DNA from 2 places in the Microbulbifer sp. CnH-101-G genome. Region 2 is predicted to be linked to the other one. Evidence: predicted binding sites of a transcription regulator. Region 2 holds the regulator's gene; the other holds the start of a gene.

Region 1 (14,966 bases), 530 kb from region 2:
GTTTGGGGGCTACTTCCTAATGGCACTCTTCGCCTTGGTAGGAGCGATCGCGATTAAGGAGAAGATTCTCTATATCTACTCTTTTTACTGCGCCAGCAAAATTCTGGTGTGGGGTACGGTGTTGGGATATACCCACCAATACCTGATGACAGCCAGCTCCCACTGGGGTTACGCCTCACTGAGTGGAGCTGTGGCGATTATGGCCGGGCTTGTTTTTGCGCGGACATTTCTCGAAACCCGTCAGTTCACTCCAAAACTGGATTTTCTTTTGCAGCTGATGATGCTCAATGCCGCTTTCCTGATCGGTTGTGTGCTATTGGGGCTAAAGGCCCTCTCCCAGATCTCAATGATCATCGCTTTGCTGTGTTACCCAATAGTGGTTCCCATCGCTATGACTCGCTGGCGCCAGGGGGAAAATGCCGCAGGGGTCTTTGCCTTGGGCTGGGCCACCCTGGTACTGGGATTACTGGTGCAGGCAATGCGCGATCTCGGCTTTGTGGTACACAACCCGGTCAACTACTACTGGCCGCCGGTGGCCTCCTTTGTGGAGATGCTGGCGATCATGGGCGCGATTGGTTTAATGGTGCAACGCCTGCGCCTGCAGAAGGACAGAGCGGAAAAAAAATATCTGCAGCAGCTGGAAATTTCCAAGTCCGATCTGGAAGAACTGGTGCAGTCTCGCACCAGAGAATTGGAAGCAGCCAAGACCAGGGCGGAACTGGAGGCGCGCACAGACCCCCTTACCGGTATTCACAACCGGCGCAGCTTCTTTGAAGAGTCTAATCGGCTGCTCAAGCTGGCTCAGCGTAAGGGAATTCCCCTGGGCATTTTGATGCTGGATATCGATCGTTTTAAATCCATTAATGACCGCCACGGTCATCTGATTGGCGATCAGGCCCTCTGTGCCACCGCAAGGGTGATTTCTCAGCATGTACGCGAAGTAGATGTGTTTGGCCGCATAGGCGGTGAAGAATTTGCACTGCTGGTCAGCGCTGATGGTCCGGGCACATTGGTGGTCGCCGAGCGAATCCACAGGGATATCGCCAAGATTATGATTAAGTCTGCCCAGGGCCCGGTGCAATTTACCGCTAGTATTGGAGTGGCGCAGTTGCGAGGGCAGGGCGATGTGTTGGAGCTATTACAGCATGCCGACAACGCCCTCTACCGAGCCAAAAGGAGCGGGCGCAACCGCGTGTTGGAGTATGAAACTGTGGAATCCTGAACTACTGTACGTAAGTCACGGCGTTCAGCACTCTGAGGCGAACGTTTTCCGGCAAGGGCACTAAGCCAATTTTACCGGCTTCCGCCTGGGCTTTCTGACTCAACATAAATACCAGCATTTGTCGCAAAGCCTGAGCGATATTGTCCTCCTGCTTGGCGTAGAGCAGTAGCCAGGAAAAGCTGGTAATTGGGTAAGCATCCTTGCCCTCGGGGTCCCAAACCCAGGCGATCAGGTTGGGAGCACCGCTCACCGGTAGCTTACTATCTGGGAATTCCACTTCTTCCAAAGCGGCTGACCCAGTTTCAGCATTGGCCTCGATATACCGACCCGAACGGTTTTCTAAAACCGCTAGCGGTAAGTTTACGATTTTGGCAAAGCCGTGCTCCACATAGCCAATGGCCCCTGGAATTTCCCGCACCTTGGCCGCCACGCCTTGGTTGCCGGGTGCTCGTTTGAAGGTTGATAACCTGGGCCAGTCGGGAGTGCGGTCGAGCCCAATATTTTGGCGAAACTCCTCACTAACAGCGCTGAGGTGGCCGGAAAAAATATAGGATGTGCCAGAGCTCTCCGAGCGGGTGACCACGGAAATTTCCGTACGCGGCAATTTAACATTGGGATTGCTGGCGGCGATAAGCGGGTCGTCCCAGTGGCGGACCTTGCCCATAAAAATGCCTACATAGGCTTTCCGTGATAACTTTAATGTGTCGATACCAGGCAAGTTAAACACCAATACCACCTGCCCAGCGGTGACAGGCAATACAACACCGCCCTCTTTGACCTTTTTTAGCTCATCGATTTCTATGGCCGCGTCGGAGGCGGCAAAATTTACGGTATGGCCGAGAAAATCGCGAATACCGTCGCCACTACTGGTCATTTCGTAAAAAATAAAAATATTGTTTTCGCGATGAGTGAACTGGCGAAACCACTCCACATAAACCGGGTAGGGAAAACTGGCGCCACTGCCCCGTAAGTTAACGGGGTTTTCTGGTACCTGAGCTTGAAGCTGCAGGCCCAGGAGTGGGATGCTAGTGGCCACCACCAGGATGACTGCAAGGCGGCGTAGAACAGCGGCGCACCTCGATAACATGGGGTACCTCAACTAAATGGCCGCCAGCCTCTTATTCGAGGCCGGCGGCGAGCCGCAAAAAAGGGCTTCAATAGAAAAATTCTAGCAGGGCTGGCGGCGCCGTGTGAAAGTGCGCCGCCCCAATGATATTAACTACCTACTTCGCCGCCATCGTCCCGGTAGATGGCCAATACCGAGGGGCGCGGTGGTAGCTCTGGGTTGTTATCCGGCCAGCGGTGCAGTGGTTGGTCGTAGGTAGAATTGAGGGCATCGGCGGGGTGTTGCACCGAGACAAACAGGGTTTTGCCATTGGGGGTAAACTCTGGGCCGCATACTTCGGCGCCCCGGGGGCAACCAAAGAAGTGCTTGGGCGCGGCGCGCAGTGGGCCCTCAGTGGCCATGGCCCAGAGTCCATCGTGAAAGCCGAAGCTCTCACAGCCGTCTGTGGCCACCCACATATTGCCCTGGGGGTCGAAGGCGACATTATCCGGATTGGCAAACCAACCGTGACTGGAAATGTTGTAGCTGGATTGCTGGCCGTAGGCGCCGCGCTCCAAGGGATTTTCGGCATTGGGGTTACCACCCAGAAGAAACTGCCGCCAGTGAAACTTGTCGCTAGCGTGGTCTCTTACGCCACTTTTTCCAGGGGGAACAATTTCCAAAATATGCCCGGCAGCGTTGCGTGCGCGGGGGTTGGCAGCATCCACTCCATCCTCGGTGCGGCTTTTATTCTTGGTTAGCATTACATAGGTGCAGTCGTTATGGGGATTGGTCTCCACATCCTCCGGGCGATCCATGGGGGTAGCGCCCAGCAGTGCGGCGGCTCGGCGTGCATCAATCAAGACATCTGCCTGGTTGTGAAAATCATTTTTACTGCTTAGAGGCCCCTGCCCGAATACCAGCGGCAGCCACTGTCCGCTGCCGTCCTGATCAAAACGTGCGGCATAGAGTGTGCCCTCGGTCAGTAACTTGCGATTGTGGGCTGGAGCTTGTGGAAGGTAAGCCTCTTTCGAGACATAGCGGTAGACGAACTGGCCCTCGTCATCATCGCCGCCATAGGCCACCACAGGCTGGTTTGGCTTGCATACCAGGGTAAAGCCCTCGTGTTCAAACCGGCCCAGGTTAGTCAGTTTGCGCGGAGTGGACTGGGGATCGTAGGGGTCGTACTCCACCATCCAGCCAAAGCGGTTGGGCTCGTTGGGTTCGTGTTGGATATCAAAGCGCCGGTCGTATTCGCCCAAGTTGCGGTTGTGGGGTGTTATACCGAAATCGCGATGATTACGTGCCTCGCGAGGGTCCTCGATCTTGTCGGGGTCACCCTGGAAAGCGCCGCCAAATCCCTCTTCGGCCACCAACACCGTGCCCCAGGGGGTCTTGCCACCGGCGCAGTTGCCAATGGTGCCGAGCACCTGGGTGCCAGAGGGATCTGCAGTGGTTTGCAGGCGCTTATCCCCGGCAGCGGGGCCGCTAATTTGCATCGGCGTGGTTGAGGTGATGCGGCGGTTATAGGGGCTGTCTAAGACAGGCTGCCAGCCCTTGCCTGCGCGCTTGATTTCCACAACCGAGTGCCCGCAGGCGGCCATTTCTATTGCGACGTGCTCTGCGCTGACACCACGGGTGGCACTATATTCATCGTTATAGCCGGAAAACATCAGGTGCGGCTGGGTATATTCGTGGTTTACACACAGCAGGCCGCGATCGCTATTGCCGCTCTGACAGTGAATATCACCGCGCCCCGCAGGGGTACCCTCTGCCAGTGGCATAAAGGCGATAAAGTCATTGTTGTAGCCAAAGCGTTGCAATTGGCTCTGTGCGGTTAGTTGTTTCGGATCAAACTGCTCGATGTTATCGACAATGGGGTCGCCCCATCTCAGCAGAATATCAGCGCTATAACCCTGGGGCAGGTGATGGTTGAAATCCAGGCTATGGGGAACTTCCTGAAAAGAAAGATTCTTCTGTTTATGCTCCGAGCCACAACCAGGAATAAAACTGGTGGCCGCGCCAGCAGCAGTGGCACCGCCTATGGCTTTGAGTAGCTTTCGACGGCCGGGATTTTTCGGGAAATCTTTCATTACAGCTGCTCCATTGCAGGAAACCTGAGAAAAAGGCTTTTATTGGACTACTAAAAAATCATAAGGTGAAAATTATTGTATTTTCTGGCTACCTCAACTGGTGAGTCATCTATTTATTTCAGTCTGCAGCCAGTAAAGTTATAAGTAATAAATTTTTTGCATAACGCCAAATAAATAATGAATGATATTTCATTTTTGCAGGAATATTCCCAGGCATTTCTGAAAGCTTGATGACAGCTTAAAAAAACCGTCATGTAAAGTTCATAGTCGCCCACTAGTCTGCGCTCCAACTCATAAGCCACTAAATACGCCATCGGCATTAATCGGAGTGGGACGCCATGAAAAATTCAAACATCAGTTTTCGATTGCCCAATACACCCATTACCACACTTGCCGCCGCAATTTTTTGCGCCAATGTCGCTCTGTGCGCTAATACCTATGCACAGGACAACCAGGCCCGCGCCATGGAAATGGTGACTGTTACCGCCCAAGCCAGCAACGCGCGCAGTGACCTGGATCGCCAGCGGGACTCCAACAAGCTGGTGGCGGTACAAACCTCTAATGCCATCGGTGAGTTACCGGATGCCAATGTGACCGAGGCCCTGCAGCGGATGCCAGGGGTCTTTATTGCCCGCGACCAGGGGGAGGGGCGTTTTGTGGGGGTGCGCGGTATAGACCCCAACCTAAATGCCGCCACCATCAATGGCGTGAGCCTGCCCGCCCCGGAAACAGATAGCCGCGCTGTGGCCCTGGATGTGATTCCCTCAGACCTGCTCGCCAGTTTGGAAGTATTTAAGACCCTAACTCCAGATATGAGTGCAGACTCCATCGGCGGGGCGATAGAGATCAAGAGTATCAACGCACTGGATTACGATGGCAGCCGCTATAAATTCAGCGTTGAAAACAGTTACAGCGACCTGCAGGAAGAGCACAGCCCCAAATACGCAGCCACCATGACCAATGTTATTGATCTCGAGGGCGATAGACGTTTCGGTATTGCCCTGGCGGTTAGCCATCAGGAACGGGATTTTGGTTCTGAAAATATCGAGACCGATGGCAGCTGGAGACAACTTGTGGCCGAAGATGGCAGTGAGGGAATCGGCGCAACTGAAATAGAGCAGCGGGACTACACCATTACCCGCGAGCGCACCGGCGTGGCCGCCAATTTTGATCTGGAACTGAGCAGCGATGCGCGGATATATCTGCATAGTCTTTATTCCGACTTCTCTGATCAGGAGATCCGTCAGCGCAATTCCTGGAAATTAGATGCGGAACGCGATGAGCCGGAAATGATTTCCAGAAATTCCGCAATTTGGGACGAGGCGGCACTGGAAAAATCTCTGAAGGATCGCCTGGAAGAACAGGAAATTATTTCGACAGTACTGGGTGGTGAGCACAATTTCGAACAATGGGGTCTGTCCTACGCGCTGGGCTATTCCCATGCGGAGGAATCCGAGCCTCACCGTCGTGATACCGACTTTGTCCTCGAACCACTGCGCCTCGGTTATGTGGAAGCCGATAAGACCCCGCGTATGGCGGTGGGCCGTTCCGATGCTGAAAAAATAATAGACCCCTCTAATTACCAGCTGGACGAGCTGGTGATTGAGGATAACTTCACCGAGGATGAGGAGCTGAGTGTACGCTTGGATTTTTCCAGGGAAATAGAGTGGGGGGATTATGCCTCAACCGTGCAGTTTGGCTTGCACGAACGCCAGCGAGAAAAAAGCGGTGACCTGAATGCCAGTGTTTATGATGGCTTTGGTGGTGACTTTACGCTGGCAGATTTTGTCCGCAACGATATCGACTACGGCCTCGATACTTTTGGGCCGGGAGTTAACCCTGGTAGCCTCAACAGCTTTATCAATCGCAATATCGCCAGTTTTGAATTGGATGAAACTGAAACCGCGCTCTCCTCTGCGCGGGATTATAAGATGCAGGAAGATATCAGCGCACTCTATGTGATGAATACCATCGAACTTGATCGCGCCCAATGGGTTTTTGGTGTGCGTTATGAGCGCACCGATTTCAGTGCCGAAGGGATGCGTGTCATTGAATCCGAGGAGCCGGTACCCGATGCCGATCCTATCGCTGATGAGGTCTATGCCAGTGCGGTTAACTTCCAGCGTGACTACGATCATTTCTTTCCCAGTGTCAATTTCAAGTTTGACTACAACGATAATATTGTTCTGCGTGCAGCTTACACCGAGTCCCTTTCACGTCCCTCGTTTGCTCACCTGAATCCGTCACCGACTAAAATTGAGTACGACGACGGTGAGCTGGAAGTGGAAGCTGGCAACCCGAATTTACAACCCTACGAATCCCGTAACCTGGATATCTCTGCGGAATATTATGCGGACCACCTGGGTATGTTCTCCCTTGGGCTGTTCCATAAAGATATCGACAACTTTATTGTGATGTCCGATGTTTCCCTTAGCGCGGACTTGACTCAGTACATCGGCAACCTGGCAGTGGAAGAGGCTGAGGTAATGCAACCCATCAATGGTGATAGTGCGCGAATTAACGGCGCTGAGTTGGCCTGGACACGGGGTTTTGATAACGGCTTTCTCTTACGCGCCAATGCGACACTCACCGATTCTGAGGCCCGGCTTGGCCTGGGACCGGATCGTCAGCGTAGTGACAAAATCTCTCTACCTTCCCAGGCCGATTTGGTGGGGAACTTTATTGTCGGCTATGAGCGCGATGCCTTCAGCTTGCGCTTGTCCGCCGCTTTCCGCAGTGAGCAACTATTGGAGGTAGACATGGAGGATGCCTCTCGCGATCGCTACGAAGAGGATCACCTACAATTGGACCTCTCCGCTCGTTACCGTTTTAGCAATGGCCTGCAGCTGACATTTACCGGGGTAAACCTCACCGATGAACCCTACTATGTGCATAACTCCGGCTTTAACGGCCAATATGAAGAGTATGGCCCAACCTATGCCTTAGGGCTGAGTTACAGCACTTTCTAATGAGGCCGCTTCTAAAGTCTTTTTGAAAATAATAGCGCAGTTACATGCGCAATTTACCGAACCCTGCACAGGCGGGGTCTATTCTCTGGAATGTAACTGCTACCCATGAACAAGCTGCGTTTTACTTTTGCAATCACTCTCTGCATCTCTCTGCTTTATGGCTGTGGTCATGAAATGGACTCTGTTTTACGCATAAAAAAAGCACTGCCCCAACAGGTCATCTCACTTGGTGCAATAGAAACCGAGCAGATGCTACCGGTACAAGTGGGTGGTGAGGGTTATTTACTGCTTGCCAGTGAGCGCCGCGGTTTGATTTTAATTAATCCCTTTGGGGAAATAATCGCCGCTCAAGAAGGGCGGGTAGAGCGCTTGGCAGTGCAGGTTCTGCCTAATAAAAATTTATTGGTAGCCTCTTATGACGAGGGCCAAGCGCAATTAAATTTACATGAAATTAGACCCAGCGAAGGTGAACGAAAACTAGATTTTAGGCTACTGAGCAGCCAAAAAATGCGTGCTCCGCAAAGTGCCCTGTGCTTCTCTCGTCAAGAGGAGCGAACGCACTTATTTACTATCGCCGAGGATGGCATTGGCTACGAATATTTACTTTTACCGGCCCAGCAGCAGTTACAAGAAATGCGCCCGCTTTATTTTGGTGAACAGGTCAATGCTTGTGCAGTGAATTCGAAGACACAACATCTGTTAGTCTCCCAACCGCCTATCGGCATCCTGAGTTTAAATGCCAGTGCGGAAAAAGATGAGCAACGTGAGTTGATGCTAAGTGGCCAATGGCTTGGTGAAGACTTTGGCAATCTGTGGCTCGATACCCAAAATGAAAGTTTGTGGTTGACCGTTGATGATCAGGTACGTCGCTACAACTTGAGCTCTCTGAAAGAGGAGCCAGATTGGCACCTCCATATTGATGAAAGCCACACGGTAATCTCCCCAGTGTTATTAAACGGCCAACTCATCGCCCTGGATGATGGAAGAGACCAGCTGCTGATTTTTGATCAGGTAGAGTCCGATTCTTTGCCCCATGACCCTCCGGTAATTGCGACAGAGAGTGATAGCTCAATCGTTAGTATCTTCGCCCGCAATCAGACAGAGTCTGTGCAATCATTGGGAGATGCCGCCGATGATCCAGCAATTTGGGTAAACAAATTTCGGCCGCAAAATAGTTTAATTTTAGCAACTGACAAGAAAAGTGGTCTGAATGTCTACGACCTATCAGGAAAAATGCTTGAGCACTTCCCAGTGGGACGTGTGAACAATGTAGATATTCGTAGTATTGATCACCCCCTTTATAGTGCAGTGGCGGCAGCTTCCAATCGTTCTATCCCAGGTGTGAATCTATTCGCCATCACCCGTGAGGGACGAATTGAGCACCTGGGTCTGCGTACAATTGATTTACAAGATCCCTATGGCTTGTGCCTACAAAAAACCGATAACCGGATTTTCGCCTGGGTATCGGATAAAGACGCGGCCTTGCATCAGTTTGCTATTGAACTTGGAGAGATTCCCAGCGAATTTAGCTTAAAAGCACAGGCAGAAGTGGCTGTGAATAGCCAAGTTGAGGGCTGTGTAGTGGATGATGAGCGCCAGACTCTCTTCTTCGCTGAGGAAGATCGGGGAATCTGGTCATTGAATCTTGTTAAGCAGCGGAATGGTGAATCCCAGCCAAGGTTGGTTGCCGAAGTAGATGGTAAAACCCTTATAGATGATGTGGAAGGGCTCGCCCTCTACCTGACAGAGGATAGCGGTTACCTGATTGCCTCCAGCCAGGGTAATGACAGTTATGCGTTATTTACACGTGATGGTAATAACTTTGTTGATCATTTTAGGGTAACAGTGAATATGAGATTAGGTATTGATGGAAGTTCTGAAACCGATGGGTTGGCTGTTACCAGCTTGAATCTTGGGCCGGAATATCCAATGGGTCTACTGGTTGTCCAAGATGGCAGAAATCGTCTGCCCAATGCCAAGCAGAATTTTAAATTAGTTGGTTGGGATTCTGTGAGTGAAGCGCTGGGTTTGTCTGTTTTTGTCAAGAATTAGTCATTTAAATTTCTTATGCATAGACCTGGATTAATTTTCTTTAATGTTTCTTGATAAAATATTGAGCTGGGTCTTCGTTATAAGCTAGATTTAATAATGAAAAATATTTTTTATATTTATTACTTTAGGATGTAAGCTAGCGTTGTTTTTTATATTAATTTCTATTAAATCTTAATCAAAAAAAGTTTGATGGGTTGTTAAGCCTAGAAAATCTCTGAAGGGCTGCGTGATTCTTCTGCTCTTTAGAGTGGTTCACAATCAAGGCACTGCTTCGCAGGAATATCTAGCCCTTTCTAAAGGTTGAAACACTGAGTGTAAATCGCTATGAAAGTGCAGAAAAGGGCAGGCTCTGTAGGTTATGTCTGCTACACTGCAGCTCTTGTAAAGGGCTGGGGCCATTCGCGGTGAGCTGTGCCCAACCTCTGCAACGCTTAAAGTCCGCAGAGGTATTCCAGAATTATTCAGAGGCTCCCCTGTATCTCCAATAATTATTTTTGACTCATTTATGGATTAATTTTTGAGGCAGGTCTTGTATAAGTTATGATGTTTGCTCATTGACCAACTCTTAAAAAGACTTGCCTAAACTATCCCCTGTTACTTTATAGCTTAAATTCAGGAATATATTCAGCTGCAATTTTGTCTACAAACTGGATTGGCAGTCCGCCAATTAAATTTGTGAGAACAACAATGGATAGATTATCATCCGGGTAGTGGATCATAGTTGCCGCATTTCCACCGCTCGCACTCACTGCACTGTGATGTTCCCGATCGATAACTTGCCATCCAATAGCATAACCATTCTCTACACGATTAAACCCAGCCGTTTGGCCATTCTTTAAAGTGATTGGCGTCCAAAGTGAATTGAGGTTTTTGACCAGCTTTTTTGACTGCAAGGCAATAAGATATTGCGCAATTTCTGTTGCAGTTGAATTCATGCCAGCTGCGGTTTGTAAAATATAAGGGAATTCAACGTAGTTATTTTTGTGCTGACCCTTATCGGAATCGTAGAGATATTGCCTTGCATGATTGGCTATAGGGCGCATCATGTGTTCAAAGCCGGCATCAACTGTTAATTGCATATTAGCGATTTTAAGCTGATTATCGGTAATGAATTTAGGGAAGCCACCTTGTACGTATTTATCGATTATTTTACCGATAATAACATAACCCGTCTGATTATAACTAAATTGTGTGTTTGCCTCTGATTTTAAAGGTAATTCTTGTACTTTGGTCCATGCAGCCTTTGGATTGCCACGAACAATCAAATCAGTAAGGTAACCACTGAAAATATTGGGAAGTCCAGAAGTGTGTGCCATTAGATGTTTTATCTTTATTGACTTCCAGTTGGCAGGTAAGTCAGTAAGGTGTTTGCCAATCTCATCATCTAAGGAAAGGCGTCCTTCCTCTGCGAGCTGTACCAATGCAACGCCTGTGAACGCCTTAGTCATTGAGTTAATAGGAAATACGGTGTTGGATCTTACCGGCACATTATCTTGCAAATTAGATAATCCATAATTTCCCAGCTTGATGATTTCACCGTTTTTAACAATGGCTAATTGGAGGCCAGGGATCTGGCGCTTATCCATAATGCCCCTGATAAGTTTATCCACAGAGTCTGCATATGATGGAAAGCTGAGGGATGTCATGAAAATAGCTAGAACGGTTAAGCGTAGTTTAGTTAGCAATCGAAGTGTATTATTCATCAATAATATATCCTTATTGTTTCCCAACTTTAGGAGCTTTATAACTGAATTGTCTCTTTTATAAAGAATATGATCAGTGTTATGGCAAGTCTGTTATCTTGCCATAGATTTCTGAAAGGAAGGGGTTTTTACCGTGGAAATGTAATTAGTTGTAATTTTTATCTTCTTTTGTGGTTATGTAGTCAACATATTTCTCCATTAAATTATGTGCGGCATGAATATATTCAAGATAAATACATAATAATTTATGGCGAATACCTAGGCTGACAAGAATTTAAAGGAGTAAATTCTTTATTAATTAAAATCAAGATCAGTTAAATTTCCGGTTCCTGTTGAGTTGTACAATGGATACCTCCGCCACCCGCTGCAATACCGTCAATATTGACCTGTACAATATCGCGATCTGGAAATATCTTTTGCAATTTTCGTTGGGCTGCTGTATCTGTATTAGGATCTCCGAACTCAGGAATAATAACTGCCCCATTGCAGATATAAAAGTTAATGTAGCCAGCGGCGAAATCGGCATTGTCAAACCGCTCTCGAACGATTGATGGTGCCTCAAGTACAACAATCTCTAGTTCCCGACCACTGGCATCTGTCGCCGAGCGCAGAATCCTCAGATGCTGTTTTGTTACGGCATGATCGAAAGAGTTTGGATCGGGATCATAGCCCGCAACAACCACACCTGGGCGCACGAAACGGGCATAAAAATCTGTATGTCCATCGGTGATATCCATGCCTTTAATGCCGGGTAACCAGATAATTTTCTCTAGGCCAAGAAGCCGTTTTAGCTCATGCTCGCATTGTTGCTTACTAACACCAGGATTGCGGTTATCGTTGAGTACACAGCTCTCGGTTATGATGGCGGTACCATGCCCGTCCACCTCAATTCCACCACCTTCGAGAATCAGGTTAGTCTGGATACTAGGTACTCCAGCGTACTGAGCCGTGAAAGCAGCGACCTCTGCGTCATTGTCAGACTCCTGCTTTTCACCCCAACCATTGAAGTTGAAGTCAATTGCCGCTTTATCACCGTGATCATTAATAATAAAAACAGGGCCTATATCACGCATCCACAAGTCATCCAGTGGATAGGCAACTAGCTCAACCTTATCCCCCATTAACCGACGGGCTATCGGCAGGTCGGCTTTGCGGACCAGCATTGAGACGGGTTCGTACTCCGCAATCGTCAGGGCAATTGTCGCCAAGTTGCGTTGGACTTCCGGTAAGAGTTTCCGCCCCCAAATTTTACGGCTTGCACCAAAGGCCATCCAAGTACGCAGGTGAGGCTCACCTTCATCTGGCATGTACCAGGTACTTTTACTATTCATTACTGCAAATGACTCCTTTGTGCCACTCAGTAGAGAGGCTGCAGTTAAGGCACCTAGTGCCTTAACAAAATTACGACGGTTAGTCATTGTGTGGTATCCCTTCTAAATACAAAAACGGTGCTTTCTGAGATAATTGAAATGATATCCGCTTAACTAAACCACAGTGGTAATTCATGCATGCTTGCCACTTTTGTAGCTGCCAATAATTCAAAATAAGTATAAAGTTCGCAATCATCATAAAAAAGTAATTCGTTACTTCTTATAATACGCAATTCAGAATCATCTGTGTTTGAAAGTGTTGTCCAGTGACGTTTTTACCAAGAAAATCTATTTCAAGTGGAATAAAGTTATCGAAATGGTCAGCTATCTTAGTTTTTCTTTCATCCAGTATCGGGTTTAATAGTTTATATGGTTTCCCTAATCATGTTCCATGAGTAATCATGTGAGCAGTAAGGCTCTTGCTGAGTATCGTTAAATGATAGATTTAATTTCTACTCTAATGCTTTTTTACAGCAGACGCCAAAACTATTATTGTGAATTAATGTTGAAGTTCATGTCCAGGGGTTAAACATATCATTCCTTTTTTTGTAATACTTAAAATTGGTCATAGTATTATTAGTTTTTTTATAGGCATAAAAAATATACTTTTTAAATTTCCAAATTATTCACGGAGGGTTTTAAAGCCTTAGGATCCAGATAGGGTAAAGTTTAAATATAGAGTGTTGTTTATGGTTTAAGTAGCAGGCTTGCTGGCATCTTTGAATTGTTATCTTATTCTTGTCTGGTAGAGGGCGCTTAGATGAAAGTTGTTTTTTATCCTCTCAATTTATTTAAGCTTTTCTTTAAGGCTGCATACGGCGATCTTTCCGAGATCTAAATAACTTCCTGGTGCTCGAAATCAGTTAATAAGTCTGACATTATTTGATACAGTCGCATACACTTTTTTCGTCATGATATTATGTGGTGTCTGAAGCTGGAATAAGCATCATCACAATATCACTTTCACTTATTAACTAGGCCGAGCCCTCTAAGTCCAACTTAAACTGCCAGGAACTTAGGGGGCTTGGTGTTGAAATTTTATGCTCGGATGAGTATCGTTAGGGGGTGACGGCTATAATTACAGATAACCATTAATATATGTTTACCATCCACTAACACTATGTTTTTCGCCTACTTTGGCGATCATTCGTATCTGTTGTTTTCCACCTTCAGATCTCTTGAATACTAAAGAGCTAACAGAAACTTCATAGGATTGCTCTCCAGTCATTTTTTCTATAACTTCAGTTAAAGATTTTTCGAGATCTTCTGCAGAAATACAAATTAAGTCTTTATTTCTATCTAAATCCATTGTCTACCTCTATTCTCACCAGTTGTTACAATCAATTTCTATCGTAAATTCAATAGCACCATCATCAGAGTATCCCCCTGATGCGTATTCGAATAGACTTATGTAAATTGAGTGAAACTTAGAACCTGTAATTTTCTCTAAGTTTTGCCTTAACTCTGCTTCTAATCTTCCTGGTGAGAGGGACTTTAGTTTTTTAGGATTTTCTTCCATAAATAAATCCATTTAATGGGAAAAGGTCGCAAAATATTTAGCTCAATCATTACTGATGTAAAATTTCACCAGTCAGTATACTCTACAATAATATGTCCTCATTTTGTATGTGTTCAATTCAAAATTACAATTTATTTTGTTTTTTTGTATTTTATCTCAATGTGATAGTTTTTTAAGTCTAAGTTTTCGTGTCCATCTTTGAGCTGTGTAAGCATACCTCTTGGCAACCCCTCAAGCCTGATCTCAATACCGGACTACTGGAATTTACCCTTTGCATAGATTTCTATAGATCTGCTTGCCAACTTATGCCCATCATGGGGATGCTTTTCCGGCCAGCCCTCCAGGCTAATGTCGGGTATTCCAAATGTCCGCATTCCCTTTGAATGTAACCTAATTCCATCTTTCTCCGGAGAGTACATTAGAAAAACATGTTTTTAGGGGGAAGGTCTCCGTGGTTCAAAATAAGTATCTGACCACTGATCAGCCGTGTAGAGCTAAGCGACTTGAAAGTCTATTACAAAAACTACCCCCCTTTTCTGTAATAGCTTTAATAATACCAATGGTATTTTTGAGGTACTTAAGTGATTGTACGCCCTTAAACTCACCTGACACTATGGCCATACTATTGGTTTGTATTGTTTTTTTATATAACTCCGGTGATTACGTTTTTAGTAGTTGCCTCATTGTTCCTGCCAGTAACCGAATTTTAGGTTATGACTCTGGTGTGCCATTGTTTCACATCCTTTACAATCGCTTTGTAAGTTTTATCTCTAGTTTTGATTGTGCTGCGACATTCCATATTGAATAAAACAATTTTCTTTTTATTTGTAGCTACTTTGTCTGTGTCGATGTCTACTTCCAGGATGGCACTTTCTAGTTGCGAAATGTCAATACTACCTTTTTTGCTTTGATACTTAAACCAAGATTGAATCTGCTTGGTTATATGTAGATCTACGGCGCCAGAAATAGAATGATGAGCTTCGCCCGAAAGAA
Region 2 (14,966 bases):
TCTTCGAGCACGCCCAGGTATACGGTGATAATTACTACGGGACTTCCAAGGGCAGTATCGAGGAAATTCTCGCCAGCGGACGCGATGTGGTTCTGGAAATCGACTGGCAGGGCGCCGCCCAGGTGCGTCGGCTGCACTCGGAAACCATCGGCATTTTTATTTTGCCGCCCTCCCAAGAAGCGCTGCGCGAACGCCTCACCGGCCGCGGCCAGGATGACGAAAGTGTAATCGAGCGCCGTATGGATCAGGCCATCGATGAAATGGCCCACTATGTAGAAGCCGACTATCTGGTGATCAACGACGATTTCGAGCAGGCCCTGGTGGAGCTTCGCTCCATTTTCACCGCCCAGCGCCAACGCCTGGAAAAGCAACAGAAACGCCACGGTGATCTGTTGCAGGCACTGCTGCGCCATTGAGCCGGTTGATCGAATTGCGTACACTCCGCGGTCCGGTAAAATAACCGGTCCCCCGAACAGAATTCGCCCTCCCGGGCACAGTGAATGGAACCGAAAGTTTATGGCACGTATCACCGTTGAAGATTGCCTGGAGCACGTCGACAATCGCTTCGAACTCGTAATCGTGGGTAGCAAGCGCGCCCGTCAGATCGCCACCGGCGGACAGGATCCGATGGTTCCAGAAGAGAACGACAAGCCCACAGTTATCGCCCTGCGCGAAATCGAAGAAGGCCTGGTAGACGCGAGTATTCTCGATCAGCCCGACCGCGAAGAGGCCCCGGCACCCATGGCCGCCCCGGCTTATCTATCCGACCAGGAAATCTGATTTCGATCTGTTCTGACCCAGAGTTTTATGAGTTATATGAGAGGCGCGCGCGGCATTGCACACCATCGATAGTCTGGCCCACCGCCTCTCCTCATACCTGCCTCCCGAGCAAATCCAGATAGTCCGTCGCGCCTATTTCTATGCGGAACAGGCCCACGACGGTCAGCAGCGCCGTTCCGGCGAGCCCTACGTGACCCACCCTCTGGCGGTGGCCACAATTCTCGCCGGCATGCATATGGATCACGAGAGCCTGGCGGCGGCCATGCTCCACGATGTGATCGAAGACACCGGAATCCCCAAAGCCGCTCTGGAAGAGCAGTTTGGTGGCGAGATTGCCGATATCGTCGACGGCGTTTCCAAGCTGACCCAGTTTGAGACGGATAGCGCTGCGGAAAAACAGGCGGAAAACTTCCAGAAAATGGCCCTGGCCATGGCGCGCGATATCCGCGTGATTTTGGTCAAGCTGGCCGACCGTCTGCACAATATGCGCACCCTCGGCGCGCTCAAGCCGCAAAAGCGTCACCGCATCGCCCGCGAAACCCTGGAAATCTATGCACCCATTGCCCACCGCCTGGGGATGAACGATGTGCGTATCGAATTTGAGGACCGCGCCTTTTTTGCGATTCATCCGCTGCGCGCCAGCCGACTTCGCGCCGCGCTGGTAGCCGCGCGTGGCAATCGCAAGGAACTGTTGGAGCAGATTCAGAACGCCATAGAACTGCGCCTGCAGCGGGAGGGGATAAGCTCCCTGGTGATCGGCCGCGAAAAGCACCTGTTCAGCATCTACCAAAAGATGCGCACCAAGAAGAAATCCTTTAAAGAGATCATGGATGTCTACGCTTTCCGCATCATCGTGGACAGCGTGGACACCTGCTACCGGGTGCTGGGTGTGATGCACAGCCTGTACAAGCCGGTCATCTCCGAATTCAAGGATTATGTTGCCATCCCCAAATCCAATGGGTATCAGTCCCTGCACACCGTGCTGCTGGGCATGCACGGTGTGCCCATTGAAGTGCAGATTCGCACCAAGGAAATGGATGAAATGGCCAACAGCGGCATCGCCGCCCACTGGCTGTACAAGGCCTCCGGCGATGAGGTAATCAATACTGGCGGTACCAGCCAGGTGCGCGCTCGCCGCTGGGTGCAGGGCCTGCTGGAAATGCAACAGCGCGCCGGCGACTCCCTCGAGTTTATCGAGAACGTTAAAATCGACCTCTTCCCCGACGAGGTCTATGTCTTCACCCCCAAGGGGCAGATTATCGACCTGCCCGCCGGTGCCACCGCGGTGGATTTCGCCTACTCAGTGCATACGGATATCGGCAACTCCTGTGTGGCAGTGCGGATCAACCAGCGCCTGGCCCCCTTGTCTCAGCCGTTAGCCAGCGGGCAGAAGGTGGAAATTCTCACCCGTAAAAACGCCCAGCCAAATCCCAACTGGCTCAATTTTGTGGTCACCGCCAAGGCCCGCAGCGCCATCCGTCACTTCCTCAAGCACCAGCGCCACCACGACTCCATCGCTCTGGGACGGCGCCTGCTCGAAAAGGCCCTGGGTAAATTTAATACCCGCCTGGAAGAACTGACACCGGAGCAATTGGAGCAGGGACTGCATGAAGCCAAGTGCCCCACGTTGGAAAAACTGCTGGAGGAGATCGGCCTCGGCAATAAGGTAGCCTTCTCCGCAGCCAAGCTATTGGCCCCCTCCCACAGCGAAGAGGCGGAAGCAAGCAACATCTCCTCACCACTGACCATCGACGCCCAGGAGGGCATGATGATCAGTTTCGCACGCTGCTGCCGGCCAATTCCGGGGGATACCATTATCGGCCATATCAGTTCGGGCAAAGGCGTGGTGGTTCACAGGGATACCTGCCGCAATACCAACGAATTCCGCGAGCACCCTGAAAACCTCATGCCAGTGAACTGGTCGCCGGATGTGCGCGGGGAATTCCTCGGCGATGTGCGGGTGGAAGTGGAGTCTGAGCGCGGCATTATCGCGCGTCTGGCCACTCGCATTACCGAAGAGGGCGCCAGTATCGAGCAGATCAACGTGGACGAGAAGGACGCCCACAACAGTGTGATTTCTCTCACTTTGGAAGTGAGCGGCCGGATTCATCTGGCGAGGGTCATGAAGAGGCTGCGCAATCTGCCATCTGTAATCCGTATCTCACGCCCCTGAGATAATCTGGCGATATATTTGCCACCGGATCACAGCTGATAGGTTTTTGGCTTTTCTTGGCCTTTAGCGTCGCTGCCATTCAGCATTAAAGCGCGCTATATTTACCCGCTTTCTGCAAATAGCAATAAGTAATGGAGTGCCCAATGCCCAACCGCGCGATTATCAAGACAGACAAGGCTCCCAAAGCAGCCGGCACCTATTCCCAGGCGGTAAAGGTTAACGATACTGTGTACCTGTCAGGGCAGATAGGACTGGACCCCAAAACCCAGCAGATGGTTTCCGGCAGTTTTGCCGATGAGGCGCGCCAGGTTTTCCACAACCTGGGGGCGGTATGTGAGGCCTCGGATGGCTCGCTTCAGCATATTGTAAAGCTCAACCTGTACATCACCGACAGCAGCAACTTTGCTGCGGTGAATGAGGTAATGACAGAGTTTTTCCAGGAGCCATACCCGGCGCGTGCTACCGTGGTGGTTAAAGAACTGCCCCTCGGGGCGCAATTTGAAGCCGAAGGAGTGATGGTGCCCTAACTCAGCGGAGCACCATACTGCAGAGCCGGGCACACACCCGGCTCATTCACTACTCTGCCTTTCACTCTCTTAGATTTCCCACTCTTAGCTTTTACTAGCCTTCCGCTTCCAATAATGCGCTGTAGCCCACTTTGTAATCGGGGTATTGAAGCCGATAGCCACTGGCGAGCATGCGCTGATTACTGAGCTTTTTCGAGCGGCGCTCACTGGTCTGCACAATCTCACGCAGATGGGCACTGGTGTAACCCATCGCCTTCACCAGCCATTGCTGCAGTTCATACATGGGCACCGGCTTGCTGTCAGCACCGATATACAGTGGCTCCGGCTTCCAACCCTGCTTTTGCCTTTCGACCAGGTGCAGCAAAAAGCCAATGCAGTCATCCACATGAATACGATTGCTGAATTGGGGGGGCTGGGGCGGCGCACAGCGACCGGCGCGCACCTGGGAGAGCAGGCGGTCGCGACCGGGGCCATAGATACCGGCAAAACGTACAATGCAGGCACCCGGTATCGCCGAGTGAATAATATCCTCCGCCGCGAGCAGTGCCTCCCCCTGAAACCCACTGGGCATAGGGAGCGTCTGCTCATCGAGAAAATCATCGCCGCTTTGGCCATACACGCGGGTGGAAGATACCCAAATCACCATGCGCGGCGGTTTTGACAGGCGCGAAACGGCCTCACTCAGCGCCCGGGCAGTCTCCACATAGGCGCGCTGATAACCGCTTGGGGTATGTTCATCCGGGGTAAATGTGGCGAGGATAATATCGGCACCATCCGCCAGCAGGCGTTCTATATCCCCCACCTTGGTAGCATCCCCGCGGCGCCAATTGACGGCATCTGCACGTCGCTTACTCGCCAAAGCCACCAGTGGATTGCGCCGCATGCCGTATACGCTGTATTGCTTGCGATCTATGTTGAGCGCAAGACGCGCCCCGAGGTCGCCACACCCAAGGATCCAAAGCTTCTCTTTTTGTGTCATATAGTTCCCGGCAATCGGGCGCCTGGGACAGCGTCGATTGCCATATTCCCTTGATATTATGCTGTTGCGTCCCGCTGGAGAAACCCTACCTGGGGAACCCCTAGCCTTTTCTCCGGCCGTTTATGCGATACGCCAAAAATAATCCGCAAACGATTGCGGCTTTACCGTCCATGAATAACGATGCGGGGCACTTTCGCGCCTCGCCATTCCATCTGCCACTCTGATATTGAACTAATTACCGCGCCGTTTGAGTAAGCGGTAGACAGCGAGAAAGATAATCGCACCAATGGTGGCCGTTATTATGTCGCCAAATCCGAAACCGGTCACGGGTCCACCGAATCCAATTAGGGCGCCCAACCAACCACCGATAAAGGCCCCAATGATGCCAATCACCATTGTGACTATCCAGCCACCGGGATCTTTACCTGGCATGATCCATTTCGCTAAGGCACCGGCAATCAGTCCGAGAATAATCCAGGATAAAACTCCCATGGCGTTTCTCCATTCTGTTGGCCCACATAAGATATAGCAAAATTTTGCGCCTCAATCCCATATACCCTTCCATAATTAGTAATTTTTTCCAACTTTGTGCTTGAGGCGACAGCTTGAAGTTCAGTAGTGGCCAGCGGCCATTATTTATGAATAATAGCTATCAACTACTATTCTTTAATTGTCTTTACCATGACCCTCAATGAACTGCGCTACATAGTCACTCTCGCTCAGGAACAGCACTTCGGCCGCGCTGCCGAACGCTGCTTCGTCAGCCAACCGACCCTGTCTATCGCGGTAAAAAAGTTGGAGAAAGAGTTGGGGGTCGCCCTGTTCGAACGCTCCAAGACCCGGGTACAAGCCACGCCGCTGGGAGAGCGCATTGTCGCCCAGGCCCAACTGGTGCTGGAGCAATCCGCCGCCATTAAAGATATCGCCAGCGCCGGTAAGGATCAGCTGGCGAGCCCCCTCTCGGTTGGGGCGATATTCACCATCGGTCCCTATCTGTTCCCTCACTTTATTCCGCAGCTACAGCACTTGGCACCGGACATGCCTCTTTATGTAGAAGAGGGCTATACCGCTACCCTGCGCCAGCGCCTGCGCAAGGGGGAGTTGGATGCAATCATTATTGCGCTTCCATTCACCGAGCCCGATGTGGTCACCCAGCCACTTTATGACGAGCCCTTTGTAGTTTTGATGCCGGTGGGACACCCCCTTGCACAGCAAGAGTTCATAGAGCCCGAACAGCTCACCAAAGATAATGTACTGCTGCTGGGGGAGGGCCACTGTTTCCGTGACCAGGTGCTGGAAGCCTGCCCACATTTGCAGGTGACTATGGACAAGGAGAGTGGCGGTGGAGGCATTCGCACAGCTGCCGATGGCAGTTCGCTGGAAACCCTGAGACACATGGTGGCTTCCGGGCTCGGCATCACCGTACTGCCATTCTCCGCTGCCACCGCCTCGCAATATGCCAGCGGGCTGCTGGAGACCCGCCCCTTCAAGGCACCCGGCCCTCGACGCACCGTCGCCCTGGCCTGGCGCGCCAGTTTTCCACGCCACCGTGCTATCGATATATTGCGTGAGGCCATCAGCCAGTGTCACCTGATCGAGCCATAAACAGCCTCGCGGATCAGCCGGTCACCAACCTCAAAGGGGTAGGGGACAAGTTTGCCCAGGTGCTGGCCAAACTGCATATCCACTCCCTGCAGGACCTGTTGTTCCACCTGCCACTGCGCTACCAGGATCGCACCCGAGTCGTGCCGGTGGCCGGACTCACCGCCGGCATGGACGCCGTTATAGAAGGTGAAGTGACCGCAGCCGATGTGGTCTTCGGCCGCCGACGCAGCTTGGTAGTGAAGCTGCAGGATATGAGCGGCAGTATCACCCTGCGTTTTTTCCACTTTTCTGCAGCGCAGAAAAACCGCTTTGCCCGCGGTGTGCGCCTGCGTTGCTTCGGCGAGGCACGACGCGGCGCCGCCGGCCTGGAGCTGTACCACCCGGAAACTGAGGTGGTCGGCAGTGAAAACGCCGCTACCGAGGAAACCCTGACACCGGTTTACCCCCTGACCGAAGGCGTCAGCCAGGGGCGTATGCGCGGCCTGATGCAGCAGGCAGTGGCTCTACTGCGAAGCGGAGCGGTTACTGAGCTGCTACCCGCTGAGTTATTGCCAAAAACACTGCGTTATCCCCTGAGTGACGCCCTGATTTATTTGCATTCGCCCCCTGCCGGCACTCAGCTGGAACAGCTCGCCGCCGGCACGCATCCCGCGCAGCAGCGCCTGGCATTGGAAGAACTGCTCGCACACCACTTGAGCCTGCTGGAACTGCGGCGCAACAGCGCCAGGGTCGCGGCACCGCCACTACCCGTAAACGAATCCCTGGAGAGGGATTTTCTCTCGCGCCTGCCATTTGCGCTCACCGGTGCACAACAACGGGTCTGCGAGGAGATCGCCGAAGACCTCGCCCAGGACATCCCCATGATGCGCCTGCTGCAAGGAGATGTCGGCGCCGGCAAAACTCTGGTAGCCGCCATGGCCGCCCTCAAAGGCATCGGCGCTGGGGCTCAGGTGGTGGTGATGGCACCGACAGAGATTCTCGCCGAACAACACCGAATCAATTTCTGCAACTGGCTTGAACCTCTCGGTGTTCAGGTCGCGCAACTCACCGGCAGCTTAAAGGCCGCCGAGCGACGCGAGCAGTTGGGAAAAATTGCCAGTGGCGAGGCGCAGCTGGTGGTGGGCACCCACGCACTCTTCCAGGAAGGCGTGGTGTTCCACAACTTGGTGCTGGTAATTATCGACGAGCAGCACCGCTTCGGGGTGCGCCAGCGTTTGGAGTTGCGCGAGAAAGGCGCTGCCAGCGGAGCGACCGGCAGGTTGCAACCACACCAGTTGATCATGACCGCTACCCCGATACCCCGCACACTGGCGATGTCCGCCTTTGCCGACCTGGATTGCTCCATCATTGACGAGCTGCCCCCCGGGCGCCAGCCGATCAACACCGTGGCAATCTCCAACGATCGCCGCGATCAGGTGATGGAAAGAGTGCACAGTGCCATCGCCGAAGGACGCCAGGCCTATTGGGTCTGTACCCTGATTGAGGAGTCCGAGAGTCTGCAGGCTCAGGCAGCGGAGTCCACCGCCGAGGAATTAGCGGAGATGCTCGACGGTGCGCGCGTAGCCCTGGTACACGGGCGCCTCAAGCCAGAACAGAAAGAGCAGGTTATGAGTGCCTTTAAAGCCGGTGAGGTTGACCTGTTGGTGGCAACCACAGTGATTGAGGTCGGGGTGGATGTGCCCAATGCCAGCCTGATGATTATCGAAAACCCCGAGCGCCTGGGCCTCGCCCAGCTGCACCAGCTGCGCGGTCGGGTAGGGCGCGGTTCTATTGCCAGTCACTGTGTGCTGCTTTACGGCACTCCGCTTTCACAAAATGGCCGCGCGCGTTTACAGGCACTGCGCCAGCACAGCGACGGCTTCGCCATCGCAGAAGAGGACCTGCGCCTGCGCGGCCCCGGTGAAATTCTCGGCACCCGCCAGACCGGGGAGATCCAGCACCGCATCGCCGATCTACAGCGGGATGCGGAACTGCTGCCGCAGGTGCAAAAAATCGCCGTATCTCCAGCTCTGAGTCAGGAAATGCGCAGCCAGCTGATCAAGCGCTGGCTACAGAACAAGCCCCGCTTTGCCGAGGCTTGATAGCTGGGCGCCTCAGTGGGCGCCGATAGTATTTTGCTGGTCGTTGGCGTTTACACTGTTGTAATTGGAGTCATAGTAGACCTCCTCATCCAGTGCGCCCTCACTCTTAGCCACCACGCTGCTCACCACCGCATCGCCGGTGATATTCACTGCAGTGCGCACCATATCCAACAAGCGGTCGACGCCGATAATAATGGCGATACCCTCCAGCGGCAGACCCACCTGCTGCAGCACCATACCGAGCATGATCAGACCAACGCCGGGTACCCCCGCGGTACCAATGGAGGCCAGAGTTGCCGTCAGAATTACGGTGAGATAGCCGGTAAAACCAATATCAATGCCATAGAATTGGGCGATAAAGACCGTAGCCACACCCTGCATAATCGCGGTGCCATCCATATTAATAGTGGCGCCAAGGGGTACAGTAAAAGCAGCGATCTTGTTATCGACGCCGAGACGCTTTTCCACCGTCGACAGAGTTACCGGAATGGTGGCCGCTGAGGATGCGGTACTGAAAGCGAAGACCATGGTCGACCACATTTTCTTTATCAGCTCCAGCGGGTTGAGGCCGCTCAAAAGCTTCAAGATAATCGAGTAAACACCCAGGGCATGGAGCAGCAGGGCAGATAAAACGACCAGGAAGTATTTACCCAGTTGCACCAACCCACTGAAGCCAAGATCCGCAAATGTCTTCGCCAATAGAGCGAAGACCCCATAGGGTGCAAATACCATCAGCACCCCAACCATGCGCAGTACAACGGTATTCAAATCGTTAAAGAATGCGGCAATTCGCTGGCCCGGCTCACCGCAACGGGAAATCGCGTAGCCCATCAACAGGGCAAACACGATAATCTGCAGCATATTACCTTCGGCCATAGCCGCGACCGGGTTAGTGGGGAAGATATTCACCAGGACTTCAGAAAGAGGCGGAGACTCCTTTGGCTGGAACGTAGAATTTACTGTCGCAGCGGCCTCACTCACACCAACCCCAGGCTGGAATACCAGTGCCAGGCACAAGGCCACTGTTATGGCAATCGCCGTAGTGAGCATATAAAGCAGAACAGTTTTACCCGCCAGCGGCCCGATCCGGCTGCCCTCTGACAGGGCACAGGCACCGCTGATCAGAGAAACCAATACCAGTGGCACCACCATCAATTTCAGCGAAGCGATAAAGATCCGACCGATGATGTCGAAGAGCCCCTCTGTCAGATAGAGATTGATGGCCTCGGTAACGCCGGCACCCAACAACTGGCTGGCATTCAAGTAATTGAACAAGACCCCCAGGCCGATGCCCGCCACCATCCCCAGAAGAATTTTGGTCGTAAGCCCCATAACAAGCTTCTCTTTATAAATTCATTGTTTTCATTAAAGGGAGCACTATATCCATTGCCGCCCCGGTGAGCAAAAATCCAACGGGGTGGCGCCAGCCGCCAGAGGGCAGGGTACAATGCCCACTTTTGCAGACTGCGGAGTTATCGTTGCACCAATCTCCATTTGTACCTGCGGGCGATTGGCAGGGGCGGCCATTTGAACCGGCGCAGTCCCAGCCACCGGAAAACCTGATGCCGTGGCTGGCGTACACCGGTTCGCTCACTGCAGCCCTGAAGCAATTGAGTGGAGGGGACTTTAGCGTGCGGGTACTCGGCCAAAGCTGGCAACTGCCCCGCGCCGAGGAGTGCCGCGCACTCAATTTAAATCGCCGCAGCCGCGCCCTGGTGCGAGAGGTTCTATTGCTGGGATGTGGCCAGCCCTGGGTTTACGCACGCAGTGTCCTGCCCCTGCGCAGCCTGCAGGGCAAGTCCCGCAACCTGCGCAGCCTGGACAGCCGCCCCCTGGGGGAGCTGCTTTTCAGCGAGCCGGGGATTCGCCGCGGTGAAATAGAGTTCAACCAGTTGCGCCGCAACCCCGATTTGCAGGCTCAAGGGCTCTGCAGCGAGGGCGATAATGTCTGGGGGCGCCGTTCAATATTCTGGCTGCGGGGCAAACCCCTGCTGGTGGCAGAGGCCTTCCTCACGCACTTTCGTCCCGACGGCCCACCCATAGCCCCCACAAACCAATAACCAAACACAGGGAGATAAGCTACCGTGATAAGCCAACAAATCGCCGCGCGCTGGCCCGCAGTAATGCCCTACTGGCAATTGGCGCGTATGGATAGGCCCATCGGCTCCCTGCTACTGCTATGGCCAACCTGGGCCGCACTTTGGCTCGCCGCGGGCGGCTGGCCAGGGCTGCACCTGTTTGCGGTGTTCACCCTGGGAGTCATACTGATGCGCGCGGCCGGCTGTGCGGTAAACGACTTTGCCGACCGCGAGATTGACGGCCATGTAAAGCGCACCGCCACGCGCCCCCTCGCCACAGGAAGTATTACCCCCAAGGCAGCCCTGGGCCTCTTTGCCGGGCTCAGCTTCGCGGCTTTTCTACTGGTCCTCACCACCAACCTGCTAACGATTTTATTGTCATTGCCAGCACTGGCATTGGCCTTCTGCTACCCCTTCGCTAAGCGCCATACTCACCTGCCACAAGTGGTACTGGGTGCGGCATTCAGTATGGGCATCCCCATGGCTTTTGCCGCAGTGACTGGCGAAGTCCCGCCACAGGCTTGGCTTCTTTATACTGCCAACCTGTTGTGGACTCTCTGCTACGACACCTTCTATGCCATGGTGGATCGGGATGACGACCTGAAAATCGGGGTCAAGTCCACGGCAATTCTGTTCGGGGATATGGACAGAGCCATAACTGCAGCCCTGCAGTTTTTGGTGTTACTGGCACTACTGTTGATGGGCCAGCGCTTTGCTCTCGGAGCCATTTACTATGTGGCTATGGCTATCGTGGCGGCGCTCTTTTCCTACCAGCAGTGGCTGATCCGCGACCGAGACAGAAACGCCTGCTTCAAAGCATTTCTCCATAACAACTGGGTAGGATTGGCGATATTTGCCGGAATATTCCTGCATTACCTCTTCAATTGATCCAGGCCTGGGAGTTGAGGCACAACCGTCATATATTTGTCATATAAATCCCGTTTAATCCCCGGTCATAACCGGGAACTTCTGACAACAGAACGGGTATGGCAGCCAAATGCACAGTAAAACAATCCTGATTGTCGACGACGAAGCAGCAGTCCGCGATATGCTGCGGGTGGCGTTGGAAATGGCAGACTACCGCTGCCTGGAGGCGGAGAACGCCCAGGAGGCCCACGCCCTGGTCATCGACGAAAAGCCAGACCTCATTCTCCTCGATTGGATGCTGCCCGATGTGTCCGGTGTGGAGCTGGCCCGCCGCCTCAAGCGCGATGAGCTGACCACTGCGGTGCCCATTATCATGCTCACCGCCAAGGGTGAAGAAGATAATAAAATCAAAGGGTTAGAGACGGGCGCCGACGACTATATCACCAAGCCATTCTCCCCCCGTGAACTGGTGGCGCGCCTCAAGGCAGTGCTGCGCCGCGCCGGCCCAGCCACCCCCGAAGACCCCCTCAGCGCCGGAGATTTGGTTCTGGACCCTATCAGCCACAGGGTCAACATCAAGGGACAGCCGGTGGATATGGGCCCGACCGAATTTCGCCTGCTGACCTTCTTCCTCTCTCACCAGGAGCGCGCCTACACCCGCACCCAACTGCTGGATCATGTCTGGGGCGGTAATGTGTATGTGGAGGAGCGCACGGTCGACGTACATATCCGCCGCCTGCGCAAGGCACTGGCACTGGATGGTCACGACCGCTATATCCAGACAGTGCGCGGCACCGGCTATCGATTTTCTGTGCAAACTGTCGAAAAAGTGTGACAATCCTTCTGGATCGGCACTGACTCCCGCGGTAACCCTTGGTCACTCCTGTAGAGGATCGGGTTTCTAAGATGTACTGAGTGCGGGGGTGGACACCAGCCCTCCCGACGACCGCCAGGTAACACGGCAAGGCTATGTTAGATCGCAGTATTGGCGAATTTTCGCGCTTTTTAATTATTGCACTGGGCTGCTTAACCCTAGGGTTCACCACCTCCGAGTGGTCCCTGACCCTGATTTTGGGGCTGGCAGCCTACCTGCTCTCGGTGCTGTGGCAACAGCACCGCTTCAATCGATGGCTGGCCAATGGCCGCCGCGGCCCTGCGCCTACCGCTTTTGGTATCTGGGGCGAAATCTACGACGACTTCTACCGCATGCAGCGCCGCCACCGCCGCGAAAAACAAAAGCTGCATGCCATGTTGCGCCGTGTTCAGGACAGTACTAGTGCCCTGCGCGAAGGTATTGTGGCATTGGAAAATGGCGACCACCTGGCCTGGTGGAACCCCGCCGCCGGCGAGCTACTCGGCCTACAGTCCAGTGATCAGGGGCAGTCCCTGGTGAACTTCGTGCGCGATCCCGGATTTGTCAGCTATATGCACAGCGAGGACAACAGTCCCCGCGGACCACTGACCCTGCAGGCGCCGGGTAATGAAGCTCTTCACCTACAGCTGGAAGTCACCCGCTACGGTAAGGATGAAGCCCTGGTGATCGTTCGCGATATCACTCGCCTGCACAATCTCGAGCAGATGCGCCGGGATTTTGTCGCTAATGTCTCCCATGAACTGCGCACTCCACTCACCGTAATCGCCGGCTACCTGGAAACCCTACAGAGCAGCGATATGGCCCCCCCCGCCTGGCGACGTCCCCTGGTTCAGATGGAGGAACAAGCCGCGCGCATGACCACGTTGGTCAACGATCTGCTTCTCCTGGCACGCCTGGAGACTTCCGAGCGAAAATCCAGCGACGTTTCCGTGGATGTCCGCGAATTGATGGAGCGGGTTGCCCGGGAGGCGCGCAGCTTTAGCGGTGACCGCCACCCGGTCACGGTGGACTGCGAAGGGGATTGCAGCATTCGCGGCGATGCCAGCGAGCTACACAGCGCCTTCGCTAATCTTGCGTTCAATGCGGTGAAATACAGTCCGGGGAATGGAGAAATCCAGCTGCGCTGGTGGCAGGATAACGATGGCGGACACTTCAGTGTGCAGGACCAGGGTATCGGCATAGATCCGATTCATATCCCGCGTCTTACCGAACGTTTTTACCGAGTCGACCCCGGTCGCTCCCGCGATAGTGGCGGTACAGGATTGGGCCTGGCCATTGTCAAACATGTATTGTTGCGCCACGGCGCAGAAATGAGTGTTCGGAGCGTCCCCGGTCAGGGCAGCACCTTCACCCTGCACTTTCCCTCCACCAAGCTGGAAGAAAAACCCTCCAGGGCACTGCTACAAAACGAAAAGGCGGATTCCTGATCCGCCCCTGCATCAGTAAAAGCTATTCAAATTCTGATAGTTTTACCGGCTCACCATCTTTTATGTAGGTAGCTTCCTCTTCATCGTGTACCGGGGTACTCTCCCGGCGCAAAATCAAGTGATGCAACTGCAAGTCTCCATCCCGCAATAGCAGATGCTCATTGCCGTCATCATCTATGGGCAGAGGTTTGGTACCGACCAATGCATCGCGCAACGCGCGCAGCCGCGGTACATCCTTATAGCGATTCAAGTCATTGGAGAGGCGTGTTTTCATGCGCTCACTCTCATGCAGGGCGGCGGCAGTCTCGCGGTATTTAGCGAAAAAGAAAACCGCCCCTATGGCAAAGGCCACAACGACCGACACTTCAAACCATACGGGCATAATCACTCCTTGTTATCGTTTTTACGCCAAACAACCAACTGATTGTTCGCCGGCAGGTAATTTAATTCTTCTCGCTGCATGCCCACACCCCCTGCCAACTGGTCCAACCACTCCAGATCGCGAATACCGCTGTCGGGATTGCGCTCTTTGAGATAGGTATCGAAATCTGCATTGCTGGGGCCGATAAAACTACCATCGATCTTGAAGGGGCCATAAACAACCAACAGACCACCAGGTTGTAGCAGGGTGCGCAGTTGGTGAAAAAAGCGCTGGACCGACTCCCGCGACATAATATGCAGGGTATTTGCACTAAACACCGCATCAAAATTCAGCTCAGGCCAGGACGCATCGACATCCAGGGCCAGTGGTTGGCGCAGGTTCTGTGCGGGCGCACTCGCCAGCCACGCGCGTACGCCGGGCAGCATTTCTGCGCGTTCCGAGGTCTGCCAGATTAAGTGGGGCAGGCGCGGGGCAAAGTAGACCGCGTGCTGGCCTGTGCCGCTCCCCACCTCCAATACCTGTTGGCTAGCCTCCAACAGGCGGCGCAGGTGGGAAAGTATTGGATCGCGATTGCGCGCACAAGCCGGCGCATCCGGCAGGCTGGAATCGCTCACGGCAGCTCATCCCGAGTAAAGACCCAATCCCGCTCACTGGACATCTCCGAATTATAGGAATAGCCAGCCATATCAAAGTCTTTAAGCTCCTCCGCCTTCTTCACCCGCTGCTCAATGGCCCAGCGGCTCATCATGCCCCGCGCCTTTTTGGCAAAGAAACTGATCATTTTGTACTGGCCATTTTTTAGATCTTTGAAGTGGGGAGTGATTACCTCCGCATCGAGCGCTTTGGGCTTTACCGCCTTGAAGTACTCATTAGAAGCGAGGTTGACCAGCTCCCGACTCTTCAGCGCCTGCAACTGTGAATTGAGCGCCTCAGTAATTTGCTTTCCCCAAAATTCATACAGATTTTTACCGCGACTGTTTTCAAATTTGGTCCCCATCTCCAGGCGATAGGGCTGCATCAAGTCCAATGGGCGCAACAGGCCGTAGAGGCCGGAGAGCATACGCAGGTGCTTCTGGGCATAGCTGAAATCGCGCTTGCCCATGGTTTCAGCAGCCAGACCGGTGTAGACATCCCCCTTAAATGCGAGCAGGGCTGGGCGTGCATTCTTATCGGTGAAAGGGCGTTTCCAGGAT

The links. The regulator PhoB, encoded in region 2, activates phosphate uptake and scavenging genes when phosphate is short. The targets are predictions, from matches to a motif close to TGTCATAAANNTGTAACA.
Region 1: ACJJID_RS14780 (PhoX family protein) is a predicted target of PhoB. The motif match lies at 4,579-4,596, and genes of this name have one in related genera.

Annotation. Positions count from the first base shown of each region.
Region 1 is NZ_CP174292.1:3,329,842-3,344,807, reverse strand. It holds gene ACJJID_RS14790 (diguanylate cyclase) at 1-1,222, shown strand, start outside; gene pstS (phosphate ABC transporter substrate-binding protein PstS) at 1,224-2,309, opposite strand; gene ACJJID_RS14780 (PhoX family protein) at 2,438-4,360, opposite strand; gene ACJJID_RS14775 (TonB-dependent receptor) at 4,699-7,329, shown strand; gene ACJJID_RS14770 (phytase) at 7,435-9,381, shown strand; gene ACJJID_RS14765 (serine hydrolase domain-containing protein) at 9,981-10,991, opposite strand; gene ACJJID_RS14760 (agmatine deiminase family protein) at 11,399-12,502, opposite strand; gene ACJJID_RS14755 (hypothetical protein) at 13,557-13,763, opposite strand; gene ACJJID_RS14750 (hypothetical protein) at 13,779-13,973, opposite strand; gene ACJJID_RS14745 (hypothetical protein) at 14,680-14,966, opposite strand, start outside.
Region 2 is NZ_CP174292.1:3,860,413-3,875,378, forward strand. It holds gene gmk (guanylate kinase) at 1-416, shown strand, start outside; gene rpoZ (DNA-directed RNA polymerase subunit omega) at 517-780, shown strand; gene spoT (bifunctional GTP diphosphokinase/guanosine-3',5'-bis pyrophosphate 3'-pyrophosphohydrolase) at 836-2,953, shown strand; gene ACJJID_RS17145 (Rid family detoxifying hydrolase) at 3,097-3,480, shown strand; gene ACJJID_RS17150 (NAD-dependent epimerase/dehydratase family protein) at 3,575-4,459, opposite strand; gene ACJJID_RS17155 (GlsB/YeaQ/YmgE family stress response membrane protein) at 4,691-4,951, opposite strand; gene ACJJID_RS17160 (hydrogen peroxide-inducible genes activator) at 5,141-6,064, shown strand; gene recG (ATP-dependent DNA helicase RecG) at 6,043-8,145, shown strand; gene ACJJID_RS17170 (dicarboxylate/amino acid:cation symporter) at 8,158-9,477, opposite strand; gene ACJJID_RS17175 (chorismate--pyruvate lyase family protein) at 9,624-10,205, shown strand; gene ubiA (4-hydroxybenzoate octaprenyltransferase) at 10,269-11,111, shown strand; gene phoB (phosphate regulon transcriptional regulator PhoB) at 11,221-11,925, shown strand; gene phoR (phosphate regulon sensor histidine kinase PhoR) at 12,060-13,391, shown strand; gene ACJJID_RS17195 (hypothetical protein) at 13,414-13,773, opposite strand; gene ACJJID_RS17200 (DUF938 domain-containing protein) at 13,776-14,387, opposite strand; gene yaaA (peroxide stress protein YaaA) at 14,384-14,966, opposite strand, start outside.